DNA from 3 places in the Klebsiella sp. MISC125 genome. Region 3 is predicted to be linked to each of the others. Evidence: riboswitches for the same ligand, from Rfam matches in the RefSeq annotation. Region 3 holds a riboswitch; each other region holds the start of a gene.
What was found. A riboswitch is a leader RNA that binds a small molecule or an ion and turns the genes downstream of it on or off. The one in region 3 is predicted to bind cobalamin.
Positions count from the first base shown of each region.

Region 1: it holds a riboswitch for cobalamin, as region 3 does, so the genes downstream of both, ACMYSL_RS05880 (cobyrinate a,c-diamide synthase) here and ACMYSL_RS09370 (ABC transporter substrate-binding protein) in region 3, are expected to answer to the same signal.
Region 2: it holds a riboswitch for cobalamin, as region 3 does, so the genes downstream of both, btuB (TonB-dependent vitamin B12 receptor BtuB) here and ACMYSL_RS09370 (ABC transporter substrate-binding protein) in region 3, are expected to answer to the same signal.

Region 1 covers NZ_CP180448.1:1,234,621-1,239,075, reverse strand. Annotated here, with positions in the region: gene cbiB (adenosylcobinamide-phosphate synthase CbiB) at 1-664, opposite strand, end outside; gene ACMYSL_RS05880 (cobyrinate a,c-diamide synthase) at 661-2,040, opposite strand; cobalamin riboswitch at 2,137-2,299, opposite strand; gene pocR (transcriptional regulator PocR) at 2,590-3,501, opposite strand; gene pduF (propanediol diffusion facilitator PduF) at 3,690-4,455, opposite strand, start outside.
Region 2 covers NZ_CP180448.1:6,056,396-6,060,850, forward strand. Annotated here, with positions in the region: gene murI (glutamate racemase) at 1-289, opposite strand, end outside; gene btuB (TonB-dependent vitamin B12 receptor BtuB) at 234-2,117, opposite strand; cobalamin riboswitch at 2,185-2,366, opposite strand; gene trmA (tRNA (uridine(54)-C5)-methyltransferase TrmA) at 2,483-3,583, shown strand; gene ACMYSL_RS28370 (YijD family membrane protein) at 3,632-3,991, opposite strand; partial or broken gene fabR (HTH-type transcriptional repressor FabR) at 4,007-4,455, opposite strand, start outside.
Region 3 covers NZ_CP180448.1:1,965,860-1,970,314, reverse strand. Annotated here, with positions in the region: gene ACMYSL_RS09375 (FecCD family ABC transporter permease) at 1-997, opposite strand, end outside; gene ACMYSL_RS09370 (ABC transporter substrate-binding protein) at 1,066-2,118, opposite strand; cobalamin riboswitch at 2,342-2,565, opposite strand; gene ACMYSL_RS09365 (GNAT family N-acetyltransferase) at 2,811-3,293, opposite strand; gene fruA (PTS fructose transporter subunit IIBC) at 3,447-4,455, opposite strand, start outside.

The sequences.
Region 1 (4,455 bases), 730 kb from region 3:
AAGCGGCCAGACTGATAAGCAGCCAGCTCAGACGAGCAGGAATAAAATTGGCGACATCATCATGGCGGGCGCTGACCATACCGATGGCGCGGTATTTTTCATGTTTGTAGCCAACCATCGAGTCGAGGGTGTTGACCGCTTTATAAGCCATCGCCAGCGGCGCACCGCCCAGCAGCAGAAAGAAGAGCGGCGCGATAATGCCGTCAACGGCGTTTTCCGCCACCGTTTCCACCACCGCACGGTTAATCTGCTGCGGCTCAAGTTGCGAGGTGTCGCGCCCGACAATCCACGACAGCTTGACGCGGCTTTCCGCCAGATCGCCCGCGCGTAGCGGACGCTCAACGTCCCGCGCCGACTGCGCCAGACAGCGCCCGGCCAGCACGGTGAAGATCATCCACACCTCAACCACCCAGCCAAGCCACGGATGAATCATCTGCGCCAGCGTCAGCACGCCCCAGGAGATACCCCACGTGAGGCCGACCACGATGACCCACATCACCCCGCCGCCGACGCGTAAAGCAAAGTCGCTGTGGCAGTAGCGGCGCACGCTGCGCTGAACGGCGGAGATCAGGTTGCCTATCCAGCGCACCGGATGCGGCCAGCTCTGCGGGTCGCCAATGATAAAATCGAGGATCCAGGCCACGCCCCAGGCCAGCAGCGTCATTGGGCGCTCCTTGCGGCAGCCAGCCAGTGGTTGAGCATCGCCGGACGCTGGGCAAAATGCAGATGCAGGTAGCTGGCAAAAGTGTTGCCTACCTGCCAGCCCCCCGACCACTGCTGAAGCGTCAGGCCGTCGCGCACTTTACGGCAGGCCAGCACCGCCGGGTTTTCCGGGATAAAATCTGAGTAGTGAAACTCGTGCCCGCGTAGGGTTTCGCCGGGTGCTGCCAGCAGCGTTTGCCGCATCGCCCTCGCTTCGCAGTAGCCAAAGCGGGTGAGCCGTTTGCCCATCTTGCTGTGGCCGGGAATAAGATTGGCCATCGGGTAAATTTCACCGCCGGCGTCTTCAAGGGTGCTGCCGAGATACATCAGCCCGCCGCATTCGGCATAGATAGCCACTCCGCGCCGATGCGCATCCCGCAACTGCGCCAGCATGGCGGTATTGGCTGCCAGCGCGGCGGCATGAATTTCCGGATAACCACCGCCAAGCCAGATCATCTGGCACGGCGGGAGTTCGCTATCATGCAGCGGGCTGAAGCGCACAATATTCACTCCGCAACGTTCAAGCAGGGTGAGGTTATCCGGGTAGTAAAAGTTGAAGGCTTCGTCGTCTGCCAGCGCCAGAGTCAAACCTGCTCCGGCATCAGGCGACGGTAGCGCAGGCCACTCCCCGGTGGGTAAAGCAGTAAGCTGACTGAGGGTAAGAAGTTGTTCAATATCCAGAGTTTGCGCCAGCGTGTGGGCAAAATCACGCCACGGCTGCTGGTTGACCAGCGATTCGCGGGCGGTCACCAGCCCCAGATGGCGTTCGGGCAAGGCCACGCCTTCCACTCGCGGCACGTAGCCGAGAACCGGCAGCGCGCAGTAGCGTTCAATCGCGCTTTTCAGTAGCTGATAGTGGGATTCGCTGTTAACGCGATTGACGATAACGCCAGCGATATTCAGACTGGGATCGAAGTGCTGAAATCCCATCACCGTAGCGGCAATGGAGGTAGATACCGCTTTGCCATCGACCAGTAAAATCACCGGGCAGCCGAGCTGTTTGGCCATCGCGGCGGTGCTGCAATAATTCGGGTCGGTGCCGTAGCCGTCATAAAGACCCATGACGCCTTCAATAACCGCGATGTCTGCCTGCTGCATCTGTTCACAAAACAGCGCATTGAGAACCGGTTCCGGGAGCATGAAGCTGTCGAGGTTACGGGAAGCAACGCCGCTGACGGCGGTATGCCAGCCGGTATCGAGATAATCCGGGCCGACTTTACAGGGCTGAACCCGCATGCCGCGCTGTTTCAGCAGGCTGAGCAGACCGAGCGTAACGGTGGTTTTGCCACAACCGCTGCCGGTCCCTGCGAGAATAAATGCATGCTGCCTGGCTGCCATACCCTGATCCTGTTCAGGGTGGTAGGGCTGTAGAGGTGCGCGTAAACCCAGTCTTTCGACTGTACGCATCTGAGCAACCCACTTCCCACCGAAGTTGTTGGTAGTCACCGACAGGCAGGTCTTCTGGCTTAGCGTCGTCCTCTCCCATCCTTCCCAATCTCGCGATCAGTGGTCAAATATGGGTTCGTCAGCATCACAGCAGCGGGGGCTGCGGGGGATTTACACCCCCTTCCCTGGCACCTGTCGGTTTTCTCGAGCGGGATGAGTCCTCACTCGAATAATTTCTGGAACATCTTACGGAGGCTGGATGGCTTCCGTCGTCTCTAATATCTAATTGCAAAATCTTTTCATTACGCCTGCGGCGACCTGAAAGCAATTTCTGATAACACTCTATCCCATCAAATAAATAAAAACTGGTGCAGCTTAGCGCTCTCTCATTATTAATTTGTTGCGCTATGACAATTTATTGCTCTGGATGAGAGTTTTTCATTTTATAATGAGGCAGATACGGGGGCATATCAAAAATCGGCAATAACAAAATATTGTCATTTAAAATGGTTCAGTTTGTGATCTGGCATTAATTTGTTGGCGATAAGCCTGCGGAGTCACCTGATAGGCCTGGCGAAAAACTTTGCAAAAATAGCTGGTTTGAGAAAATCCTAAATTCCGCGCAATGCTGGCGATACTCCAGTCGCTGTGACACAGCAGCTCTTTGGCGCTCACCATACGCTGATGGTTAACCCACGCGTTAAAGCCAATCCCCTGATATTTCTTGAACAGCTTACTGAAGTAGTACGGGCTGAGATAAACATGGGCGGCAACGTCTTCCAGGCGAAGCTCATCAGACAAATGGGCATCGATATAGCGCAGCGCCTTCTTCATTTTACTGTCATGGGGGCTGACGGCCCGGCTGGCGCGCGCGGGTTCAGGCTGCTGCGGATTGTCTTTAATCACGACAAAATTGAGCTGTTTTTTAAGGCAATTTTCTACTATTAGCTTGAGTAAATCGGCGGAAGCAATGACGCGCGAGTAGTCCATCTCCGGTACGTCGCGGAACGCTTTGACCAGCTCAGGATCGGTCTGCCAACGGTCATCGATGTTCAAAATGTCGACGAGTTCAACATCGTTACTTAAGCGCACCTGCCCGCATAGCACAAAGCCCACCAGGTGCCCGGCAATAACTAAAGGGATGGAAAAATCGGTTAACCCGGCGTGGCAGCGGTAGATACAGAGCTGATCGGTTTTTGAAGCTTCCAGGCCACCGCAGCGGTCGCTCATCCGACAGCGGGTGCTGTGCTGGGGGTGTTGACGCATAAGCTGGCAGAAAGGAGTGAAATTAAACAGCTCAGAAATTTCATCACCGTGAATATTGACTACCACAACGGCCAGACTGGTGGCCTGCGCAAAATCCTGTGCGATTTTATTGATGAGTTCCGAGTTCAGTGTACTCGCAGAAATCATGATAAAACCTCTCAGTTAATTTTTTGTTATAAATAAAACATTTTATTAATATTTACGTCCTTTCATCATCATTCACCTGCAACGATAAAAGAATAGTACGATAGCAAAAGTCTCCCATCCGTGGGAGACATTTTGGGCGACTTCGTGATACCGGTTCATGAAAATTTTTAGTTATTTCAGCGGATACATCAATCCTCTAATTTACAGGTATTACAGGGTAAGTTATTACCAATCAGATAACGATAGATAGCCGCCCCCAGACAGGCCCCGATTAACGGTGCAACAATCGGCACAATAAAGTACGGAATATCCCGTCCGCCAGTCATCGCGATATCACCCCAGCCCGCCATCCACGTAAACAGCTTCGGTCCAAAATCACGCGCCGGATTCATCGCAAACCCGGTAAGCGGCCCGGTGGATGCGCCAATAACCGCGACCAGTAAACCAATCAGCAGCGGAGCCAGCGGCCCTTTTGGCACACCGTTACCGTCGTCAGTCAGTGCCATAATCATCCCCATCAGCATGGAGGTAATCACCACTTCGACCAGCGCCGCATGCCAGATGCTCAGCGATGCCGCCGGATAGGTACTAAAGATGCTTGCCAGCTGCAGGCTCTCTACGCTACCGCGCACGATATGGTGTGTGGCTTCAAACTCGGTAAACATTGTGCTGTAAAGCACGTAGGCCAGCACAGCTCCGCCAAAGGCGCCTGCGACCTGTGCAATGATGTAAGGAAAAACTTTTCGTCCCGGAAAACAAGCAAATAACCACAACGCGACGGTAACAGCAGGATTGAGATGGCCACCAGATATTCCTGAGGTCAGATAGACAGCGAGAGAGATCCCCAATCCCCATATGATGCAAATCTCCCACAACCCGAGGCTTGCTCCCGCCACCTTCACCGCGCTCAGGCAACCGATGCCGAAAAACAAAAACAGCCCGGTGCCCAAAAAC
Region 2 (4,455 bases), 2.2 Mb from region 3:
TACTTGCGGTATTACAGGCAATAACGGCCAGCGCCAGCGGGTAATGCTGCTGAACAGCGGTCACGATCTCAAGGACTCGTTCAACAATAAACTCTTCGCTTTTCTCACCGTATGGAAAAGCGACGTTATCGAAAGCGTAGATGTAATGGAGTTCCGGCAGGAGATGCCGAATCTCATTATATACCGACAACCCACCGACGCCGGAATCAAACACCAGCACGGTGGGACGTGGTTTAGAAGGTGTAGCTGCCAGACAAGGTGTATTCCCGTCCTGCAGTTGAGTAGCCATATGCTGTCTCGTAATCTTTATCGAACAGGTTGGCTATTTTACCACGAACTGTCAGGTGTGAGGTGACAGGATATGACAATCCGACATCCCATAGGCTTACGCCACCCAGTTTAACGCGACTAGAGGAGCCTGTTGTCTCATCATAGTCGTTGTCATAGCGCTGACCCAGATATTGGTAAGCGATATTCCAGCCGAGGTCATAAACCTGCCCGGTGACTTCATACTTCACCTGCTGTTTCGCTCGGCGAGCAAGAACCTGGTTGGTTTCATCGTCACGAGGATCAGTATATTGCAGCGTCAGGTGATGCTCTACCGGGCCAGTCGTGATGTTCCCTGTCCACTCCAGACCTTTAATGGTGGCCGACTTCACATTGATATACTGGTTGACGTTGTTCGTGCTTTTATAATCAATCAGGTTTTGAATTTCATAGTGGTATGCTGAGATTTTCCAATCCAGTGGCCCCGTAATCCCATCAATTCCCGCTTCCCACTGTTTAGACTCTTCCGGTTTTAGATCCGGGTTTGCTGCAATACCTGAATAATATTGCGATGCATAACGCGTCGCGCCGAATTGCTGCCCTAAAGATGGCGCCAGGAAGCTAGTACCATAAGAAAGCGTTGCGCGATAACCATCAACAAATTCCCAGCCCGCCGCAGTTTGCCACGTGCCGTGCCAGCCGAACTGCTCATCGTGATCTTCACGACCCGAGGCTTCCAGCGTGACGGTATTGATCTGTTGCTGCCCGGTCAAATAAAGCCCTGTGGTATCGCGTTTGTAGATATCAGATTTCGTCGTACTGCTGGAAGTCAGCTTTTCCTGTTTCCAGTCAACACCACCGCTTACTGAACCATGTCCTACTTCAAAGTTGTTACCCCACTGAATATAACGCTGTTCCATGTCATCCAGCGTAGCATCACCCGCATAGCGGCCAAGGTTGCTACTGTAGTTATAATTTTTAAGGTGCTGATAGTTCGCAATTAGCTGAGAGGAATAGATGCCCGAGTTATAACGCAGTCCAGTGTCCCAGGATTGGTTATAGTTCTGACTCTCGTCGTTACCAGCAGGAGAACCATACATCGTATCCTGATCGTAATCGTTGTTAGCCGTGTATCCATAACCACGGAAGAAACCCGAGAAACTCTCGTCAAACTTGTGCTGTACGGCACCCCAGAACAGTTTGTTGCGATAACCATCACGGTCGCTGTCGCCGCTGTAAGGGGAATCTGGTTTGACGTTGAAGCCCTTGGCCGTCTGATAGGCGCCTGCCGCCGTCACCATCGTGTCGCCAAAACGTTTATTTACCGCTCCATCATAAGTCTGGTAGCCATTCGACCCCATCCCGGCATTGATCTGCGCGTGTTCATCGTCACTCATGGTAATGATGTTGACCACACCACCAATCGCCCCCGAACCGTAAACAGCAGAACGCGGCCCGCGGATATACTCAACACGCTGCACCAGGGATACCGGAATCTGGCTAATGTCAATGGCGTTACCAATACCTGCCCGCGCCATTGGGATCCCATCAATCAGCACCAGCACATGACGTGCTTCCGTACCGCGAACGTAGAGAGAAGAACTGCTCCCCATCCCGCCGGTCTGCGAAATATCCACCCCCGGCAGGCGACGCATCACATCATTAAGATCTTTTGACTGCCAGCGCTGAATATCTTCCCGCGTAACAACATCCGTTGGCGCAAGGACCGTATTGACCGGCTGTTGAAAACGGTTTGCCGTCACCACTAACGTATCTGAATTGCTGTCTTGCGCCCAAGCGGAAAATGCCGTGACGGACAGGGCCGTCATCAGCGAAGCCTTTTTAATCATTTTAAAAGCATCCGTAATATACAAAGGATGCCGCCGGCTGCTATCAGTAGTACGCGATGATAGAAACCAAATGCGACGTGTTCCGGCAGGTCTTCGGGCTTGGGGTGTGTTATGGATGAAGACTTCCCGCTAAACCACCGCAGTGTCTGCATAATGCGCTCATCCCACTGTTCCTTACCGCTGCGCGTCAGCTCCAGATTTACACTGGATTCCCTATTAACACATAGGACCGGTAACATGATGCTATAATTAGAAACATATAGATGTCCAGACTTCTATCGTTATATTTCTGAATATCATCAGAGCTGGACATCCCCGACACTTTCCCTACAATCCCCGCGTACTTATTTTATTCAGGATGCATCATGACCCCCGAACACCTTCCTACCGAACAATATGAAGCGCAGCTGGCAGAAAAAGTCGTCCGTTTGCAGAAAATGATGGCCCCTTTTGCCGCCCCGGTTCCGGAAGTGTTTCGTTCACCGGTCAGCCACTATCGTATGCGCGCAGAATTCCGCATCTGGCACGATGGCGATGACCTGTACCACATCATGTTTGATCAGCAGACCAAATCCCGTATTCGCGTCGATACCTTCCCGGCGGCCAGCGAACTGATTAATCAGCTGATGACCGCAGTAATTGAGGGCGTGCGCGACAATCTGGTGCTACGCCATAAGCTGTTCCAGGTCGATTATCTGACCACGATGAGCAATCAGGCCATCGTGTCGCTGCTGTACCATAAAAAGCTCGACGACGAGTGGCGTCAGCAAGCAGAAATCTTCCGCGATGCGCTACGCGCGCAAAATCTGAACGTGCATCTGATTGGCCGCGCGACTAAGACCAAAATCGAGCTGGATCAGGACTATATAGATGAGCGTCTGCCGGTCGGCGGGCGTGAAATGGTCTATCGCCAGGTTGAGAATAGCTTCACCCAGCCAAACGCGGCGATGAACATTCAAATGCTGGAATGGGCTGTCGAATCAACTAAAGGCGCAACCGGTGATTTGCTTGAGCTGTACTGCGGTAACGGCAACTTTTCTCTGGCGCTGGCGCGGAATTTCGAACGCGTGCTGGCAACGGAGATCGCCAAACCGTCCGTGGCGGCGGCGCAATACAACATTGCGGCTAACCATATTGATAACGTGCAGATTATCCGTATGGCGGCAGAAGAGTTCACCCAGGCGATGAACGGCGTGCGGGAGTTTAACCGTCTGCAAGGTATTGATCTGAAAAGCTATCAGTGTGAGACGATTTTTGTCGATCCACCGCGCAGCGGGCTGGATAGTGAAACGGAGAAAATGGTGCAGGCCTATCCGCGGATCCTGTATATCTCCTGCAATCCAGAAACCTTATGCAAGAACCTGGAAACGCTCAACGAGACGCACGAAGTCACGCGCCTGGCGCTGTTCGATCAGTTCCCATATACCCATCATATGGAATGCGGCGTACTGTTAACGAAGAAGTAGATGTCAGTAACCCGGCAACATCATGGTTGCCGGGAAAATTCAGCAGAATTACTCCGCAACCGCGCTCTTACGGTTACGCACCTTGTAGCCGATCCAGAACACCATAATCACCGACAGTACGGCCGGGAAGAAGTTAGAACCGATGTCCGGATATTCCGCACGCACTACGGTGCTATAAAGCAGCACGCCAAGAATGAAGCACGCGGCGGCCAGCCCCGGTAAACCCACGGGCATACTGCGGTTTTGATAGCGCTGATGCAGACAGTAAACCGTCAGCACTAACGATAAAATCGGGAAAACAGAAAATGAGACTACTGAGCTGAACAGCGCAGCGAAGGTTCCATTAATGGATAACCCTGCGATCAGCGCCAGCAGCAGCGTACCTTTATCTTGAACTGAGTGTTTCATTGCTCGTCCTTCACGTTATTCGGAATGATTTGATTTTTTTCTTGTTCACGGCGATACCAATAATACGCGCCTTTCGAGATCATTCTGAGCTGGAGTACCAGTCGCTCTTCAAGCTGTCGACGCAATTCCGGGCTTACATCCAGAGCCTCGGCGCCAGCACTAAATACGATGGTGACCATAGCTTCAGCCTGCGCTTCAGTAAAGGCGCGCGGCATGTGGTTTTCGATTTCTAAATAGTCAGCAAGTTCCGCGATAAAATGCTGAATTTCGCGGGCGACTGCGGCACGAAACGCGGCGGACGTACCAGAGCGCTCACGCAACAGCAGACGGAAGGCATTTGGGTTATTGCCGATGAACTCCATAAAGGTAGAAACGGAAGTGCGAATCACACTGCCGCCTTTAGCAATACGCTGTCGCGCCTGGCGCATCAGCTGGCGTAGCATAAGCCCGCTTTCATCTACCAT
Region 3 (4,455 bases):
CTATAGGTAATACCTGTCCGGGCAGTAATGTGCGGGAGATAACATCGGCAATGATGAGAAAAATCGCCCCAATCAGTGCGCTAACTGGCAACAGGCGATGGTGTTGGTTACCAACCAACATACGGGCAGCGTGGGGGATAACCAGACCAACAAAGCCAATGGCACCGACGATGGAGACCATAATCGCCGTCATACCGGTGACAGCGGCAATAAGTACCGCACGGGTGCGTTTGACAGGAATTCCTAACGATGCCGCAGACTCAGCGCCAAAGGAAAAAGCATCGAGATGGCGGGCATAACAGAAGCACAGCGCGACACCGACCAGGGCAGTAGGAATGGCTAATACAACATCGGGCCAGCGCACGCCGCTCAGGTTACCCAACAGCCAGAACATAATACCGCGCGCCTGTTCGGCGTTTGCTGAGCGGGTGATGATCAGTGAAGTAATAGCATTGAATAGCTGCGAACTGGCGATCCCAGCAAGAATGATTTGGGTTGTGATGCCACCACCTTGCCTGCCGCCTGCAGCCATCGCCAGCAGAGCGACGAACAGAAATGCCGCCAGCGCACCAATGAAAGCGCCAAATGACATACTGATGATCCCGGCCCCCAGACCGGTGAGTGCAACCAGTACTGCACCGGTAGAAGCCCCGGCGGAAATGCCCAGCAGATAGGGCTCAGCAAGCGCATTACGCAGTATCGACTGTAGCACTACCCCGGACACCGCGAGGCACGCGCCGCAGCAGGCAGAAACCAGGGCTCGCGTCAGGCGATAGTTCCAGATGATCCCGGCATCCAGCGCATCGACTGGATAGTCAGTATCAAGCAGACGATTTGCCAGCGTACTGAGTACATGCTGCCAGGGGATAAGCGTTTCGCCAATGGAGATCCCCGCCAGCAGTACGCAGCACATCAGCACACTAACCCAAATGGCATGTCCACCAACTCTTACCGCAAGCTGACCAACAGCGCGACGCATCCTGCGAGAATCACTCATGATTATATCTGCGTTCCTGAGTAACGGAGATGCGCTATGCCGGGCAAGGACATAGCGCAAAACGTAGATTAATGAGAGGCCTGCGGATGCGCTAAGCCATATTCAACCAGGGCATCAGCCAGTTTTTCTAGCCCATCAATAGTTCTGATGCCGGCGTTCATTGTTTGTACGTCAATGACAGGCAGATGATTTTCCTTCACTGCAGGAAGTAGTTTGGCGACTGGGTCGGACTTGAGGTAATCCATCTTGACCTGCCAGTCATCGGCCGGGAAGCGGCGACGACTCATCTCACCGAGTACAATGACCGAAGGATTGGCTTTGGCAATGGTCTCCCAGCCTACCGTTGGCCACTCTTCGGCTGAATCAATAACGTTTTTCACGCCTAGCTTCTGAGCAATCCATGCGGCTGGACCAAACTTCCCTGCCACATATGGATCAAGCTGCAGGTCGGCACTGGAGAACCAGAATACTGCTGAGACATTTTTATCCATGCCGGAAATTTTATTTATCGCTGCTGCTTCACGTGCTTTAAGACTGGCAATCAGCGCATCGCCTTTGTCCTGAACGTCGAAGATTTTTGCCAGATCAGCGACTTCCTGATACACCATGGCAATATCAAACATACCTTTACGGACGCCATCACCGCCATCTTCGTTATCTTTCGCGCAGTCGGCAGGTGCGGTGTAGACCGGAACGTTCAGTTCACTAAACTGCTCGTAAGAGGCAACCGTACCCGCAGGACCGATTTGCCACTCAAACTGGCTGGCAACCAGCTCCGGTTTTTTAGCAATAATCCCTTCGAAGCTGGGAATATTTTGCGCAATGACGTCTACTTTCTCGTTTGCCGCTTTATACGCATCAGGTACAGGACCAAACCACAGCGAAGTACCCACAACGCGATCGGCAAGCCCGAGCGAATAGAGAATTTCAGTGCTGTTCTGACCCACCGTCGCCACACGTTTAGGGGCCTGATTGAAGGTGATGTCGCGGCCGCAGTTTTTAATCGTTAAGGGATATTCAGTTTTTGCCGCACTGGCGACACTGGAGTTGAGTAGTAGAGTTGCGCCTGCAATAATCAGAAGCGTTTTTTTAGAAGTGAAAGAAGTAAAATTAGCGTGCATTATCATCGTCCCGTTGATGCCAGATCTGAAGGTCTGGTCATGGCTCATTTCGTTCCATATATCGGGAGGAGACATGAAGATAGATGACATTGAATCGTGAAATTTAAGAATAAAGATATGCAAAAAATGCAAATAAGCCTTACTTAGCCAAAATTTTATTCATAAATACACTACTGCCTGCGTCAAATAATTCATCCCATGGACCATCCCGTCCACTCAATGGTATACAACATTATTGACAGCAGGTCTCCTGACTCACGGTAACCAGAATATCAGCCTTCCCATAAAGACAAACTTTACAGTGACCAGCGGTTAATTAACCGCACAAGGATATTCTGCATCCGCCTACAGTTGCGGGGGCAGTTATGGCATTGAATTTAACAATTCGCACCATATTCCTATTCAAATACAAAAATGTAATGAAATGCTGTCGAAAGCGACTCTAGCGGCAATTGTAAACAAGGTCAACCGTATGACGAAACGATTAAAACGTCATACCAATATAAAAATAGCAATAAAATACAATTATTTACAACAAAATCACTTACCAGAAAGTTATGCTTGAAAATAATCATAAAAAGCTAAATGAGAATTAATTGACACTGATCAAACTATATACTCGGTTTGCTTACCTCAAATTAAATATATTGATCGCTATCAACAATGCGTCCAATTAGCGTTGGGTTCATTTATTAATGTGATCTCTCCATATGAACCAACTGCCATTTATCCTGCATATCCATCACAACGCTAAAATGATTACGCAACCAGAAATGATAGCCTCCAGGCAAAAAATGATGCGTGTGAAGATATAAGGTTTTATATTGTTGCTGCCGACAGAATTCCTCAGCAAAAGCGATCAACTGACTACCAATGCCCTGTCTGCGATAGCGCTTATCCACATAACAGCGGCAAATTTCTGCGGTTTCAGACAAATTATAACGCCCGCGCAACTCAGCGAGCCTGTCATCATATTGACATACTGCCAGTGTAGCGATTAACTCCTGTTTTTCATCCCATGCACAAAGCAGCAAATTCCTTTCCTGCGAAATATACTGCTGTTCGAGATTAAAAATATCCTCATCGGCAGAAGGTATTGATCTACCAGCGTTGAAGAACAGATTGAGGTGCTGAACAAGGAACGACTGAACTGCGGGAATATCAGCGTGAGTCATTTCACGAAGCGTAAATGGAAACATAGTATGGCTGGCCCAAACTAGACAAGGAAAAAGAATAATAACAATTCAGGCAGGGAAAACCACTAGCGTCAGAAACAATAAAAAAGGGCAGAGAAAACTCTGCCCTTAATGAAGATATTACAAGGTCTATCAGGCTGCTTTTTCTTCCACCTGAACTTCAGGACGTTTCAGCACCGCGTAGGAGAGACCTGCGACCAGCGTACCGACAACAATCGCCATCAGGTAGCCGAGAACCGGCGTAATCGCACCAGGAATCAGCAGAACAAACAGACCGCCATGCGGTGCCATCAATTTGGCGCCAACCCACATGGACATCGCGCCGGTCACCGCACCACCAACGATACAGCAAGGCAGGACGCGCATCGGGTCACGAGCAGCGAATGGAATCGCCCCTTCAGTGATAAAGCACAGACCGAGGACCAGCGCGGCTTTGCCACCTTCTTGCTGCGCTTTGTCGAACTTTTTACGCGCAACCAGCGTTGCCAGACCCAGCGCCAGCGGTGGAACCATACCCGCCGCCATAATCGCCGCCATCGGCGCATAGGTTTGGGTACTCAGCAGGCCAACACCAAACGCATAGGCTGCTTTATTCACCGGACCGCCCATATCGGTACACATCATACCGCCGAGGATCGCGCCGAGCAGAACCGCATTCGCCGTACCCATGGTTTGCAGCCAGTGGGTCAGACCTTCGAGGATCCCGGCAACAGGTTTACCAATCAGGTAAATCATCGCCAGACCGACGATCAGGCTGGAAACCAGCGGAATGATCAGAATCGGTTTCAGCGCTTCCATACTTTGCGGCAATTTCAGCTTCGTACTAATCGCTTTCGCCACATAACCAGCAAGGAAACCAGCGATAATACCGCCGATAAACCCAGACCCGGTGCTCACTGCCAGCATACCGCCGATAAGACCAGGGGTCAGGCCCGGACGGTCAGCAATAGAGAAGGCAATGAAGCCCGCCAGCACCGGAACCATCAGCGCAAAGGCTGAGCCACCGCCGATTTGCATCAGCGCCGCTGCCAGAGTATCCGGGACCTCAAAAGCTTTAATACCAAAGGCAAAGGAGAGCGCAATACACAGGCCGCCCGCAACAACCATTGGCAGCATATATGAAACGCCGGTCAGCAGGTGA